3 regions of the Kribbella sp. C-35 genome follow, and region 2 is predicted to be linked to each of the others. Evidence: riboswitches for the same ligand, from Rfam matches in the RefSeq annotation. Region 2 holds a riboswitch; each other region holds the start of a gene.
The links. A riboswitch is a leader RNA that binds a small molecule or an ion and turns the genes downstream of it on or off. The one in region 2 is predicted to bind cobalamin.
Positions count from the first base shown of each region.

Region 1: linked by a shared signal. The riboswitch ahead of ACLJOO_RS42020 (ribonucleoside-diphosphate reductase subunit alpha) and the one ahead of metE (5-methyltetrahydropteroyltriglutamate--homocysteine S-methyltransferase) in region 2 are both predicted to bind cobalamin.
Region 3: linked by a shared signal. The riboswitch ahead of cobN (cobaltochelatase subunit CobN) and the one ahead of metE (5-methyltetrahydropteroyltriglutamate--homocysteine S-methyltransferase) in region 2 are both predicted to bind cobalamin.

Region 1 covers NZ_JAJPWG010000009.1:206,878-211,861, reverse strand. The annotation lists gene ACLJOO_RS42020 (ribonucleoside-diphosphate reductase subunit alpha) at 1-1,597, opposite strand, end outside; cobalamin riboswitch at 1,754-1,922, opposite strand; gene ACLJOO_RS42015 (DinB family protein) at 1,983-2,564, opposite strand; gene ACLJOO_RS42010 (Fic family protein) at 2,634-3,899, opposite strand; gene ACLJOO_RS42005 (class I SAM-dependent methyltransferase) at 3,988-4,812, shown strand; gene ACLJOO_RS42000 (hypothetical protein) at 4,809-4,984, shown strand, end outside.
Region 2 covers NZ_JAJPWG010000002.1:1,068,894-1,073,877, forward strand. The annotation lists gene ppdK (pyruvate, phosphate dikinase) at 1-952, opposite strand, end outside; gene ACLJOO_RS17605 (cobalamin-binding protein) at 1,326-2,093, shown strand; cobalamin riboswitch at 2,137-2,356, shown strand; gene metE (5-methyltetrahydropteroyltriglutamate--homocysteine S-methyltransferase) at 2,482-4,740, shown strand; gene ACLJOO_RS17615 (vWA domain-containing protein) at 4,788-4,984, opposite strand, start outside.
Region 3 covers NZ_JAJPWG010000002.1:247,025-252,008, reverse strand. The annotation lists gene ACLJOO_RS13910 (histidine phosphatase family protein) at 1-442, shown strand, start outside; gene ACLJOO_RS13905 (DUF3500 domain-containing protein) at 541-1,518, shown strand; gene ACLJOO_RS13900 (vanadium-dependent haloperoxidase) at 1,562-2,833, opposite strand; cobalamin riboswitch at 2,990-3,136, shown strand; gene cobN (cobaltochelatase subunit CobN) at 3,171-4,984, shown strand, end outside.

The sequences.
Region 1 (4,984 bases), on a different contig from region 2:
GCATCCGCCGCCACAGGTCAACGGCCTTGACCCGCTTGAACACCCGGATCTCCCCGCGATCAGCAGCCGCCTCGTACCGCGCGTAGGCCTCGGCGAACGCCGCGCCGTACAGATCGTGCAGATCCGGCACCTCGTTGGGGGAGAACAACGTCCACTCCCCACCGGCCTCCACCCGCTGCAGAAACAGGTCCGGCACCCAGTTCGCCGTGTTCATGTCATGCGTACGCCGCCGCTCGTCACCGGTGTTCTTCCGCAGATCGAGAAACTCCTCGACATCGATATGCCACGTCTCGAGATACGCACACACCGCGCCCTTCCTTTTTCCGCCCTGATTCACAGCTACAGCTGTGTCGTTGGCGATTTTGAGGAAGGGGACTACGCCTTGGGACTCGCCGTTGGTGCCGCGGATGTGGGCGCCGATGCCGCGGACCGGGGTCCAGTCGTTGCCGAGGCCGCCGGAGTACTTGGCGAGCAGAGCGTTGTTGCGGATGCCGGTGAAGATGCCGGACAGGTCGTCCTCGACCGTGGTCAGGAAGCATGACGACAGCTGCGGCCGGGTGGTGCCGGAGTTGAACAGCGTCGGCGTTGACGACATGAAGCGGAACGAGCTGAGCAGCTCGTAGAACTCGATCGCCCGCGCCTCGCGGTCGTCCTCGCGCAGCGCCATCCCCATCGCGACCCGGAGGAAGAACGCCTGCGGCAACTCGTACCGCACCTTGTCGAGGTGCAGCAGGTACCGGTCGTAGAGCGTCTGCAAACTGAGGAAGGTGAAGTTCAGATCGGCCTCGGGCTTGATCGCCGCGGCGAGCCGGTCGAGGTCGAAGCGGCCGAGCTCGGGATCGAGCTGGCCGGCCTCGATACCGGTCTGGATGTAGCGCGGGAAGTAGTCGACGTACGCGGTGCTCATGTCGGCCTGACTGGCCTGCCGGGGCTCGCCGTGGACGCGGCCCAGCGCCTCGCGGCGGATCTGGTCCAGCAGCAGGCGGGACGCGGCGAAGCTGTACTGCGGCTCGGTCTCGACGTACGACCGCGCGGCCATCACCAGCGCGAGCTCGACCTCGTGGTGTGCGATGCCGTCGTAGCAGGCGCCGAGGGTCTCGTTCAGGATCAGTTCGGGGTCGACCGCGTCGAGTCCGGAGGCGCCCTCGGCGACGATCACCCGGAGCCGGTCGACGTCGAGCGGGGACCGGCTGCCGTCGGCCGCGCGGACGGTCAGCGCCGGCTTCTCGGTGACGCCGGTCGGGTCGGCGGCGGTGCGGGCCTTGGTCCGCTCCTCGCGGTACAGCACGTAGGCGCGGGCGACCTGGTGCTCGCCGGCGCGCATCAGCGCCAGCTCGACCTGGTCCTGGATGTCCTCGACCTGCACGCTGCGGCGCGTGTCGCCGCGGCTGGTCAAGGCGGTGACGACCCGGCCGGTCAGGTCGGCGACCAGGTCACGGACCCGGTGGGTGGCGCCCGCGTCGGCGCCCTCGACGGCGAGGAACGCCTTCGTCACGGCGACGGAGATCTTGCCGGCGTCGAACGGCGTACTGCTGCCGTCGCGGCGGATGACGGTCAGTTCTGTTCGAAGGTCCCCCCAAACAGGTGATGCAGCCACAGATGATGAGGAAGCAATGGTCACAGGTGTGCGCTCCAGAAGAGTTCGGTGACCCGGGACCACGCGAGCGGGCGCATGACGGGACCGGCAGCACCGGCCGGGGAACACTGCCGTCCGCCCTGCGACCCACCCGCGAGATCTCGGACCGCGTGCACCGGCGGTGCACGCACCGGTGGCAGGTATCCGGGCTCGCGGACACGCCTCGACAGCACGTCCACACACCGTTGCGGGGCAGCTCCGGATTCGCACCGGATTCCCCTGTTGCCTCGGAATGATCAACATCTTGTGGTGCCAACCGCTCCGAACCACCAGTAGTAGTGATGCTAGGTGGGAAGATCTATATCTTGTGGGAGCGCCACGCCGCGTGTCGCACATCTTGTGGTCCTCACGCTGCGACCGCGTAGAGATCCTGGAGTGTCATGATCTCCGAGCCATGATGGATCAGCTCGCGATTCAGTCGCAGGACCACGTGGCCGAACGGCTCGGCGGCGTCCAGTTCGTTCGCCTGGCTCAGGCCGATCGTCATCGCGGCGTCCTCGTCCAGACCGGCGATCGCGTCCTGCCAGGCCTCGACCCAGTAGGTCAGCCAGGCGACCGCGTCCCGGGCGTTGCCGTGCAGCGTGATGTCGGCCCGCCCCTGCCGGCTCTCGCCGAACGTCCACTCCCAGCGCTCGAAGAACATCTCGGTCAGATGCGCGATCAGCCAGGCGATCGTCCGCGGTCCGCGATGGTCCGGCTCGTCCGGCCACTGCGCGACCCACTCGCCGGACCCGAGCGGCCGGAACCGCCCGGTGTAATGCCGCCGTACGACGGTGAGCGCCTCGCTGCCCGGTCGCCAGAAGTACTGCTCGTCGGTCAGTTGGGCGAGCCGCCCGGACAGCACCATCCAGCTGAAGCCGAGCTGGCCGCGGACCATCGCCATCGCCGACGGCCGGTGCAGGATGTCCCAGTCGAACGCCTCCGGCATCACAACTCCCCTGTACGATCGAACATATGTTCGAATTCTTGCTCGATCGCAACCAGAAAGTCAAACCCCCTAGTGTGTCGGTTCTGGCCTTGCCGGGACCGGTCTGCTAGGCGGCTCGATCCGGGTGTCCGCGGCCGGACTCGCGAAGCGACGCTCCAGCAAGGTGAACGCGTCGATCAGCTCGGGCGCCTCGTAGACGCGGTTCCGGCGCCCGTCGGTGAGCTCGCGCAGGATGCCGGTCTCGACCAATCGGGCGAGGCCCTGGTTGGCGGCCTGCTGGGAACGGTCGATGAGCTGGGCCGCGGCCGCGAGCGTCAGCACGGGCGCGGCGGGCAGTGCCTCGATCAGGAGTTCGGCCGCGGAGCCGGCGCGGACCGGCGCCGCGCGTTCCCGCCATTCCGCCTTGAGGTCGGCCGCGGTCTGCTCGAAGCGTGCGGCTTCGGCGGTCGCGTGCGTGCAGGCCTTCGCGAACATCCCCAGCCACGGATTCGCGGCTGCGCGGGCCTTCGCGGTCGTCGCGCGTCCGACGTACCGGAAGGCGGTCAGTGCTTCGATGTAGTCCGCGGCGTGGGTGGCGAGCGAGAGCGAGACCGGCGGCACGGTGCGCGTGATGAGGCCGTCGGCGCGCAGGATCAGGTGGATCAGCGCGCGCCCGGTTCGGCCGTTGCCGTCGGCGAACGGGTGGATCGTCTCGAACTGCGCGTGCGCGATCGCGGTCTTCGCCAGCACCGGCAGCCCCGACTCGCGGACGAACGTCATCAGGTCCGCGAGCAGATCGGGAATCAGCTGCGCCGGCGGCGGCACGTAGTACGCCTCGGCGGGGGAGCGGCCGCCGATCCAGTTCTGCAGGTACCGGATCTCGCCGCCGTACTCCGGGTGCGGCGACTGCGCCATCAACCGGCGATGCGCCTCGAGCAGATGGTCGACCTCGAGCTTGTCGCCGGCCTGGACGGATTCGGTCACCCACGTCATCGCGTCGACCGCGCCGAGCACCTCCTCGGCGGTCACGTCGCGACTGCGATCCCGCAGTACGTCGGCCTTCAGCAACCTGTGCGCGCCGACGACGAGCCCCTCGATATGCGACGACCCGACCGCTTCGGCGCGCAGCAGCAACCGCGCCAACGCCTCGCTGTTCGTCAGTACGGCGGCAGTCGCGTCGAGGCGGGCCAGATCGCCGGCGGCGTCCTCGAGCAGTGCGAGTACGTCGTCGGACAGGTCGAACTCACGCCCGACCAGCGGGTCGGGGAAATACAGCTCGTACGACCCGCCCAGGCGCTCCGCCCGGGTGAACCCGTCGGGGTGCCCGGGCCAGCGATGCAACTCAACCCGTGCCATACTCTTATTCAAGCTTATCCACAAACCTTGAACAAGACCTGTGGATAAACAACCTGGATTGAACCCGGTGATGGGGAGACTGCTGGTTGTGACTCTGGACGCTCAGACGCAGCAGATGGTGGCCGCCAATCAGGCCGACTGGAACGCCCGCGCGCCGCTGCATGCGGCGAGCGACTTCTACGACCGGCCCGCGGAGTTCTGGTTCGCCGACTACGAGTGGGAGGATCTCGGTCCGCTCGACGGTCGCGACGTACTGCATCTGCAGTGTCATCTGGGGACCGAGACGATCGAGTTCGCACGACGGGGTGCCCGGACCAGTGGGCTCGACCTGTCGGAGAAGTCGCTGGAGGCCGCGCGGCGGATCGCGGCTGAGGCGGGCGTCGAGGTCGACTACGTGCACGCCAACGTGTACGACGCCTTGGATGCGGTCGACGGCCGGCAGTTCGACATCGTCTACACCGGCAAGGGCGCGCTCTGCTACCTGCCCGAACTGAAGCAGTGGGCCGAAGTCGTCCGCGATCTGCTCAAGCCTGGCGGCGTCCTCTACATCGTCGAGTTCCACCCGCTGCTCAACGCGCTCCGTGAGGTCTCCCTACCCGGCGAATCCGAGGACCTCCTACTCCGCGCCGACTACCTCGAAGGCCGCGGCCCGATCGCCCACGACTCCACCGTCACCTACACAGGCGACGAAGTCCCCGGCCGCCAGACCAGCTACGAATGGCGCCACGGCCTAGGCGAAATCACCACGACCCTCGCCGACGCAGGCTTCCAACTCACCACCCTCCGCGAGTCCGAAGTACTCCCGTGGCCCCGCTGGCCATCGATGCAACAGACCCCGCACGGCTGGTGGCGCCTTCCGGACACCGCCCCTCGTATCCCACTCCTCTTCGCCCTGAAGCTCACGAAGCCATGAGCCGCGCAGAACGCGAGCAGGACCTGATCACCTACTACTCCAACGAGATCCAGGCTCGCGTCGACCGCGACCTCCCCGAGCCGCGAGTAGCCCGGCGTACGGCGTACTCGACCAACTCCGCGCCGAAGGACGCGACACCGTCCTCGAACTCGGCTGCGGTCCCGGCCGCGAC
Region 2 (4,984 bases):
ACAGGTCGCGATAGTGGCCTTCGAGCTTCGCCATGATCTCCATCAGGTCGTCGTACGACGCCTTGTCGATCTGCTCCAGGTCGGCGAGCGGGACGGTGTTGCGGATGCCCGCCACGACGTCCTCGCCCTGGGCGTTCTGCAGGTAGTCGCCGTACACGCCGGGCTGACCGCTCGACGGGTCGCGGGTGAACGCGACGCCGGTGCCGGAGTCCATGCCGAGGTTGCCGAACACCATCGAGCAGATGTTCACCGCCGTGCCGAGGTCGGTGGGGATGCGCTCCTGGCGGCGGTAGAGGATCGCGCGGTCCGAGTTCCAGGAGCGGAACACGGCTTCGGTCGCGAGGTCCATCTGGGTCCGCGGGTCCTGCGGGAACTCGCGGCCGGTGTGGTCGTGGACGGCCTGCTTGAAGGTCTCGACGAGGCGCTTCAGGTCGGCGGCGTCCAGGTCCAGGTCGTTGCTGGTGCCCTTCGCCTGCTTGGCCTGTTCGATCGCGTCCTCGAACACGTCGCCTTCCATGCCGAGCACGGTCTTGCCGAACATCTGGATCAGCCGGCGGTATGCGTCCCACGCGAACCGGGGGTTGCCGGAGTGGTGCGCGAGCCCGTTCACCGAGTCGTCGTTGAGGCCGACGTTCAGAACCGTCTCCATCATGCCGGGCATCGAGACGGCCGCGCCGGAGCGGACCGAGACCAGCAGCGGGTCGTCGGCCTGGCCGAGCTTCTTGCCCATCTTCTGCTCGAGCAGCGCGACGTGGTGGTCGATCTCGTCGGCCAGGTCGGCCGGGACCGCGCCGGTCTCCAGGTACGCGCGGCAGGCGTCCGCGGTGATGGTGAAACCGGGTGGCACCGGCAGGCCGAGGTTGGTCATCTCGGCCAGGTTCGCTCCCTTGCCGCCGAGGAGCTGCTTCATGTCCCTGTTGCCTTCGGCGAAGTCGTACACGAGTTTCGGCACGGTCACTCCCTGGGTTGCAGGCGGGTGTTTTCACGCGCGGGAAGATGGCCCGCTGGCCCATCGACTCCGGCGGCGGGGGCGTGTTTTCAGAGTAAGCCCAAAAACCAGTCCAGTTGAACACTGGTCTCACGATGCTGACGTGACCCTCCCCACAGGTCGAAGGCCGGAAAACCCTTCCCTGATTGACAACGCGAGACATTCGGCGTCTTCACCGATGAAACCTCCGGCGCGGGCGCTGCGGGGGTTTCGTCGGGAGTTCGGTGGGTAGTCGGGCTAGAGTCTGCGGGGTGCGGATCGTGTCGTTGCTTCCTTCGGCGACCGAGATCTGTTTCGCGCTCGGTGGCGGTGCGGATGTGGTCGGGGTCACCTTCGAGTGCGACTTTCCGGCGGCTGCTCGCACCGGCGGATCGTGTCGACGACCGCGCTGCCCGAGGGTCTGACACCGGGCGAGATCGACGCGGCTGTACGTCGGATGGTCGCGGCCGGGGAGGATCTGTATCACCTGGACGCGGGTGCGTTGCGCGAGCTCGACCCGGATGTGGTGATCACCCAGGACCTGTGTGCGGTGTGCGCGATCGACGTGACGGATGTCGACGAGGCGCTTGACTATCTGGGGTGTCGCGCGGACGTGGTGAGCACGGATCCGCACAACCTGACCGAGATACTCGAGTCGATCGAGACCATCGGAAAGGCAATCGGCCGAGACGCCACGCAGTTGGTGGAGAGCCTCCGGACCCGGCTGGGTAGGCGGGCCAGTGGTGGTGCGCGAGTCGCGTTGTTGGAGTGGACGGATCCGCCGTTTGCGCCGGGGCACTGGTTGCCGGAGATGGTGACGGTGGCGGGCGGGGTGAATGTGCTGGGGGTGGCTGGGGAGCGGTCGAAGGCGATCACGTGGGAAGCCGTGCGGCAGTCGCAGCCCGAGGTGGTGGTGTCCGCGCCGTGTGGGTTCGGGCTTGATGGGGCTACCGAGTTGACGGAGCTCCTGATGGGCGACCTGCCGGCGGACATTCCGGTGTGGGCCGTGGACGCCAACGGGTACTTCGCGCGACCGGGGCCTCGGCTCGTCGACGGTGTTGACGTGCTGGCGGCCATTGTCCGCGGAGAGATCCCGGATCCGGCCGTCGCGCGGCGCCTGCGGTAGTGGCGTTGGTCTCGCCGTACGCCGAACCGCATCCGGCGCGCGTACGCTCGATCGTGCCGACGGTTCGCGTGGTCACGCAGGATGTGGCTGGGCGAGGCAAGAGGGAACCCGGTGAGAATCCGGGACTGCCCCGCAGCGGTGAACGGGAACGACCGCCGTCACAAGCACTGGACTAACGTCCGGGAAGCGACGGCCAGTAGGTCCACCGGTCCTGGCCGGTCTGCCCGTGAGTCCGAAGACCTGCCGCCGGCCCGCACGCCCAACCCGGGTGCGCGGGGGATCGGTGGTCTCGTGGGAGGACCCGCCCGGGCTCACGGCGTACCCGTGGTCCCTGCGTTTTCCCGCGAGCGATCCGCCGATCCATCGGCACGCTCGCGAGGAGAGAGACGTGAACACCAGTAACACTCTTGGCAACACCCTCGGCACCACCATCCTGGGCTACCCGAGGATCGGCCCCGGCCGCGAACTCAAGCACGCGCTGGAGCAGTACTGGGCCGACGGCGACGCGACGCAACTCGAAACCACAGCCCGCCGGCTCCGGGCGGAGACCTGGCTCGACCTGAAGTCCCGCGGCCTCGGCACCATCCCCGGCAACACCTTCTCGTACTACGACCAGATGCTCGACCACGTCCAGCTCTTCGGCGTCGCTCCGGACCGATTCCGTGGCCTCGGCGACCTCGACCAGTACTTCGCGATGGCCCGCGGCCGCGACGGCGTCGCCCCGCTCGAGCTGACCAAGTGGTTCGACACGAACTATCACTACCTGGTGCCCGAGCTCGACCGCGAGACCCGCTTCACCCTGAACCCGGCCAAGATCCTGACCGAACTGGCCGAAGCCCGTGAGTACGACGTGAATCTCCGCCCGGTCCTGATCGGTCCGCTCACCTTCCTGCTGCTCTCCAAGTCCGACGACGTCCAGCCGCTGACCCTGCTGGACCAACTCGTCGACGTGTACGCCGAGTTGCTCGCCCAACTGGACACCGACTGGGTACAGCTCGACGAACCCGCGCTGGTGCAGGACCGCACCCCGGCCGAGCTCGACGCTCTGCAGCGCGCGTACACGAAGCTCGCCGCCCTGACCGACCGGCCACGCCTGCTGGTCGCGACGTACTTCGGCGACCCAGGTCCGGCGCTTCCCGTGCTGACCTCGACCGGCGTCGACGGTCTGGCCCTCGATCTCGTCTCCGCCCCTGGCCTTGTCGATCAGATCGCCGGGCTGCGATCACTTCGCCAGAAGACGGTCGTGGCCGGCGTGGTCGACGGCCGGAATGTCTGGCGAACCGCGCTGGGCGACGCGCTCTCCACGTGCGCCGCCCTCGCCGGTTCCGTCGGCCGACTGGAGGTGTCGACGTCCTGCTCGCTCCTTCACGTCCCGTATGACGTCGACGTCGAGGACGACCTCGATCCACGGGTTCGCGCGCGGCTCGCGTTCGCCCGTCAGAAGGTGGACGAGGTCGTACTGCTCGGCCGCGCGTTGAGCTCGGACGCAGGTGTCGTCGTGGATGCCGCCAACCCGGCAGGCGGTCCGCTCAAGGAGTCCGACCTGGCCTGTGAGCAGGCTGTCTGCGACCGGGTCGCCTCGATCCGGCCGGAGGACCGACAGCGTCCGTCGTACGACGACCGCCGTACCGCGCAGGAATCACTGGAGCTGCCGAAGCTCGCCACGACCACGATCGGCTCGTTCCCGCAGACCGCGGAGATCCGTCGTACCCGAGCCGACCTCAGCAAGGGCAAGATCGACCAGGCGGCGTACGACGAGCGGATGCGGGCCGAGATCGCACAGGTCATCGCGCTACAGGAAGACCTCGGGCTGGACGTGTTGGTCCACGGGGAGCCCGAGCGGAACGACATGGTTCAGTACTTCGCTGAGCAGTTGGACGGATTCGCGACCACGAAGCACGGCTGGGTGCAGTCGTACGGCAGCCGGTGTGTCCGGCCGCCGATCCTGTACGGCGATGTGTCGCGGCCCGTGCCGATGACGGTGCAATGGTCGTCGTACGCGCAGTCGCTGACCGCACGGCCGGTGAAGGGCATGCTGACCGGACCGGTGACGATCCTGGCGTGGTCGTTCGTGCGCGACGACCAGCCGCTGCAGGTGACGGCGGATCAGGTCGCGCTGGCGCTCCGCGACGAGGTCGCCGATCTCGTCGCGGCCGGGATCCGGATTATCCAGGTGGACGAACCCGCGCTTCGTGAGCTGCTGCCGCTCCGCAATGCCGAGCGGAAGGCGTACTTGGATTGGTCGGTCGGCGCGTTCCGGCTGGCGACGGGTGGGGCGCCTGCAGAGGTTCAGGTGCACACGCATCTGTGCTACTCGGAGTTCGGCGCTGTCATCTCCGGGATCGATGGGTTGGATGCCGACGTCACCACGATCGAGGCGGCGCGCTCGCGGATGGAGGTGTTGGGGGATCTTGCGGGCGTCGGCTTCCGGCGCGGGGTCGGCCCCGGGGTCTACGACATCCACTCGCCCCGAGTCCCGACGACCGAAGAACTCACCGCCCTCATCCAAGCGGCCCTATCCACCACGCCCGCCGACCAGCTCTGGATCAACCCCGACTGCGGCCTCAAAACCCGCACCTATGCAGAGATCGCCCCCGCCCTACGCAACCTCACAACAGCAACCCAGCAGGTCCGCGCAACGCTGTAGACCGCGATGGGGTCCTGGGACATGTCTCAGGACCCCATCCAGTCGGGCTACAGCTTGCGGCGGGTGCGGAGGTAGTCGCCTACTACAGCTGCGCCTAGGCCGTCTGCGTCGGGGGCGAGGACTCGGCCGCCGCTGCGGCGGGCCAGGAGGTCGACGAACGCGTTGAGGCGCGGGTCATCGCCCAGGCGGAAGACGGTCAGCGAGGCGCCGAGTTTCGCCAGGCGGTCGACTTCGAAGATCGTCT
Region 3 (4,984 bases), 820 kb from region 2:
GGACGACCTGATCGGCGTACCGCGGGAGGAGCCGCGGCTGCGGGAGCAGGACTGGGCCAACCTCCAGGACACCGCGGACATCGAGCGGCAGGAGGAGCTGCGCGACTCGTTCGGGCACTTCTTCTACCGGTTCACGCACGGTGAGTCGGGTTCGGACGTGTACGACCGGGTGTCGACGTTCCTCGAGACCATGCACCGCGACTTCGAGAAGCCGGATGCGCCGCGCAATGTCCTGCTGGTATCGCACGGGCTCACAATGCGGCTGTTCTGCATGCGCTGGTTCCACTGGTCGGTCCGCTTCTTCGAGTCACTGCGCAACCCGGCCAACGCAGAAACCCGCGTCCTCCTCCGGCAACCCGACTTCCGCTACAAGCTGGACCGCCCCTTCGAACAGTGGACCCACTACGAACCAACAGAACCCGAACGCTCGGCCTGGCTGTAGCCGCTCGGAGGCTCGTGACCGCGACGTGAGAGGCCGAGCGAGGGTCGGGAGGGGCGGGTAGGGTCCTGGGGAGAGGGCTACTCGACGGGAGTGATCGCATGGTGGTGGACCAGATCCGCGCGGCAACCCAGGACCTGCTGGCCGCGTTGACGCCGGAGCAGTTGAAGAAGATCTCGGCGCCGTTCGACACACCCGATCACCAGAGCTGGACCTACCTGCCTGGTGCTGTTCCGGGCCTGGCGCTGACCGAGTTGTCGGCGGAGCAGGAGGCCCTCGTCGTCCGGCTGCTCGAGCTCGTCTACAGCAAGCGCGGTCTGGCCGATTTCCGCGCCGTGATGGCGGCCGAGATCATCGTCCGCGGCCTCGGCGATCCGATGGAGGTCGCGGAGACCGGGGGATGGGAGGGTTCGACGGTCGGCGACCGCTACTACCTTCGCGTGCTCGGCGATCCCGCCGGGACGGAGCCGTGGGCCTGGCGGCTCAACGGTCACCATCTGGCCTTGCACGTGACGCTGGTGGACGGGGCGATCTCGTTCACCCCGCAGTTCTTCGGGTCGAATCCGGCGGAGGTCCTGTCCGGGCCGCACGCCGGGCGGCGGTTCCTGGTCGCCGAGCAGGATCTCGGCTTCCAGCTCCTGCACGCCCTCGAGCCGGCCCAGCTCGACATCGCTCGGGTCTCGGACGAGGCGCCCGACGACATCCTCACCCGCCACGACCCGGTCGCCGACGCGTCGCTGCTGCACCGCGGTCTGGCGTACGGCGACATGACCGAGGACCAGCGCCAGCTCCTCAGCCTCCTCATCGGTCAGTACGTCGGCCGCGCCGCCGGGCCGATCGGGTTGCAGACGTGGCAGGACATCACCGAGCAGGGGATCGAGCGCCTGACGTTCGCCTGGGCCGGCGAGACCCAGCCGGGCGTCGGCCACCGCCACTACTACTCGATCGCCGGCCCCACCTTCCTCGCCGAGTACGACAACACCCAGGACGACGCCAACCACATCCACTCGGTCTGGCGAGACCTCCGCAACGACTGGGCCACCGACCTCCTCGCCGCGCACTACGCGATGCACCGCTGAAGGGCACCGCTGACGCAGCGCACGGCGAGGAAGCCGGACCCACTCAGTGGCGCGGCCTGAATTCGTGGCCGATCGTCCACGCGGCGGTGCGGTGGCCGAGCCGGTTGGCGTCGGTCATCGCCTTCCGGAAGTGGAAACCGAGCCAGATCCTGGCGTTCATGGTCTCCGCATCGAGCGCCGCGGCGCTGTCGAAGTGCCGGGACGCCGTGGACACCAGGGCCGGTACGTCGAGATCGAGAGACCGGGCGCCGAACAGGTAACTGAAGGTTCCGGTGGCCGCTCCGGTGGCGGATGCGTGCCCGCTGACGTAGTCCGGGTAGGGCGGCGTCTGGAGCAGCGACGACCAGGTCGCGTCGGCTTCGGTGGCTGGGTTCCCGTCGGTGCCGGCCAACCGGACGGCGGTGATCGGGCGCCAGTAGGCGTAGTCGTACTTGGCTCGCCAGCAGGCGATCAACGCATCGGCCACGCTCGTACTGAGCAGGGCGAACGCCCGGGCGCTGTCGACGATGTCCATCCCTCGCGCAGTGACCTGGCTGCGAAGCGCCGCCTCGTACTGCAGCAGGGCGTTGGCGTTCCAGAAGACCGCGGTCTCGGTCTGTGCCGGGGTCCGGGCGGAGCCGACCAGCGCACCCATCGTCTTCACCTCGGCGAAGTCCCGGGCGTAGGCCTTCGACGTGATCGGGTCGGGACCGGGCAGCCGGAACTGCGTCGGCGACCGGAGCGCCAGCGGTACGACGAATCCGAGCCACGGGGCGAGCATCGCGGCGTTGGCATCGGGTGTCGGGCGCCAGACTCCGGGAGCGGGTGTCACGGTGAGTTGGATGTTCGCGCCTCTGCCGTCGTTGAGCCGGGCCTGGATCAGCGTCGCGGCCGCGTGCCGGCCGACCTCGGTTCCGCGGACCTTGGACCGGCCGTCGGGAATGCCGCCGAGCGAGGCGGCGTAGTCGGTCGCGAGCTGCGCGGCCGAGGCCGGGAAGTAGTACCGCAGCACCTCGTACGCCGCCGTCGCGGCCGCTGCCTCCGACGATGCCTTCCCGCGGACCTTGGGTTGCTTCAGGTACGGCTGGTACCGGCCTTCGATCGCCACCACCGCGTCGTACACGGCCAGCGACACGAAGCCGAAGTACAGGCTCCCCACCGGGACCGGGGTGGCGTTCTCCGTGTAGATCGTCCGGCCGGCGATGGTGTTCCACTGGGTGATCACCGCCGGACCCGCCCGGACGCCGCCGGCCTGGCTCGGCACCGCGACGAGGGCAGGACCGACGAGGCCGATGGCCAGTACGACGACCAGAAGTCTCCAGGCCTTCAAGCGCATGATGGTCTCCTTCAGCTCAGGTGGAACCGGATCGGCCTGTGCTGAAGAAGACGTTGCCGTGCGACGCCGGAGGGCGTCCGCAGTACAAACCCTGTCTTTCCGCCCTATACCAAAGCCAGTGCACGGGTCAACGCGACAACGTGGGACGACTTCCACACCTGCTCCGGCGACGCCGGCAGCTCCGTCGGCTACAGTCATGCCGTCATCGACGGCATCAGCAGGAACCCGGTGTGAGTCCGGGGCGGTCCCGCCACTGTGACCCGTGAAGGGGAGTCAGGAACTGCCGCCGTCGTACCTGGAATCGGGGCGTGGATACCTCGGAAAGGAACGCGTGCGCATGCCTGCGAAGCTGCTGTTGCTGTCCACTGCCGACACCGACCTGCTGGCGGCCGCCGCGGCCGACGCCGGGTGGAACGTGGCGAACCCGGCCCGGCTCGATCTCGCCGGGCTCGGACCGCTGCTCGACGACGCGGAGATCGTCGTCGTCCGGCTGCTCGGCGGGCGCCGCGCGTGGGAGGACGGGCTCGACGCGGTCCTCGCCTCGGGGAAGCCCGCGGTGGTCGTGAGCGGCGAGGCCGCCCCGGACGCCGAGCTGATGTCGCTGTCGACCGTGCCCGCCGGTGCGGTCACCGAGGCGCTCGCCTACCTGCGTGAAGGCGGCGCGGACAACCTGCGCAACCTGGCCGGCTTCCTGCGCGACACGCTGCTGCTGACCGGCGACGAGTTCGAGCCGCCGCACGCGCTCCCGGCGTACGGCGTCCGCGGGTCCTTCGTCGACGACGACCGGCCTGTGGTGGGGATCGTGTACTACCGGGCGCACGAGATCTCCGGGAACACCGCCTTCGTCGACGCGCTCGCGGCGGCGGTCACCGAGGCCGGCGCGCAACCACTTCCGGTGTACTGCGGGACTCTTCGCGGGCTCGACCCGGCCGAGAACGTCGGGCTCTTCGATCTACTGCGGAAGTGCGACGTACTGGTCACCACGCTTCTCGCCGCCGGCGGCGCGGTGGCGGCGAACGCGAGCGCGGGCGGTGCGGATGACGCGTGGGACGCGGGCGCGCTGGCGTCGCTCGACATCCCGTTGATCCAGGGCCTCGCGCTGACCTCGACCCGCGAGCAGTGGGTGGAGAGCGACGCGGCCGTCAGCCCGCTGGACGCGGCGACGCAGGTGGCGATCCCGGAGTTCGACGGGCGGCTGATCACGATCCCGTTCTCGTTCAAGTCGTACGACGCCGACGGTCTGGCACGGTACGCGCCGGACGCGGAGCGGTGCGCGCGGCTGGCCGGGATCGCGGTCGCGCACGCCCGGTTGCGGCATGTTCCGCCGGCCGAGAAGCGGATCGCGCTGGTGCTGTCCTCGTACCCGACCAAGCACGCGCGGATCGGGAACGCGGTCGGCCTGGACACACCTGCGTCGGCGGTCGTGCTGCTCGGGCAGCTGAAGGACGCCGGGTACGACCTGGGCGACCTCGATCTGAGCGAGTTGCAGGGCGCGGACGGAGCTGACGGCCTGATTCACCGCTTGATCGCGGCGGGCGGGCACGACGTCGACTGGCTGACGGACGAGCAGTTGGCCAACGCGGTCGCGAAGGTCCCCCTGTCCACGTACGCCACCTGGTTCGGTCGGGTGCCGGAATCGTTGCAGGAGGCAATGACCGGGGCGTGGGACGAGGCGCCGGGGGAGTTGTACGTCGACACGTCCGGTGACGAGCCGGCGATCGCGCTCGCCGCGCTGCGGTTCGGGAACGTCGTGCTGATGATCCAGCCGCCGCGTGGCTTCGGCGAGAACCCGGTCGCGATCTACCACGACCCGGACATGGCGCCGTCGCACCACTACCTGGCGGCGTACCGCTGGCTCGAGGCCCCGCCCGCCGAGGGCGGTTTCGGAGCGCAGGCCGTCGTACACCTCGGGAAGCACGGCACGCTCGAATGGCTGCCGGGCAAGAGCATCGGTATGGCGGCGGACTGCGCGCCCGACGCCGTCCTCGGGAATCTGCCGATGGTGTACCCGTTCATCGTCAACGACCCCGGCGAGGGGACGCAGGCGAAGCGGCGGGCGCACGCGACGGTCGTCGACCACCTGGTGCCGCCGATGGCGCGGGCCGAGACGTACGGCGACATGGCGAAGCTGGAGTACCTGCTCGACGAGTA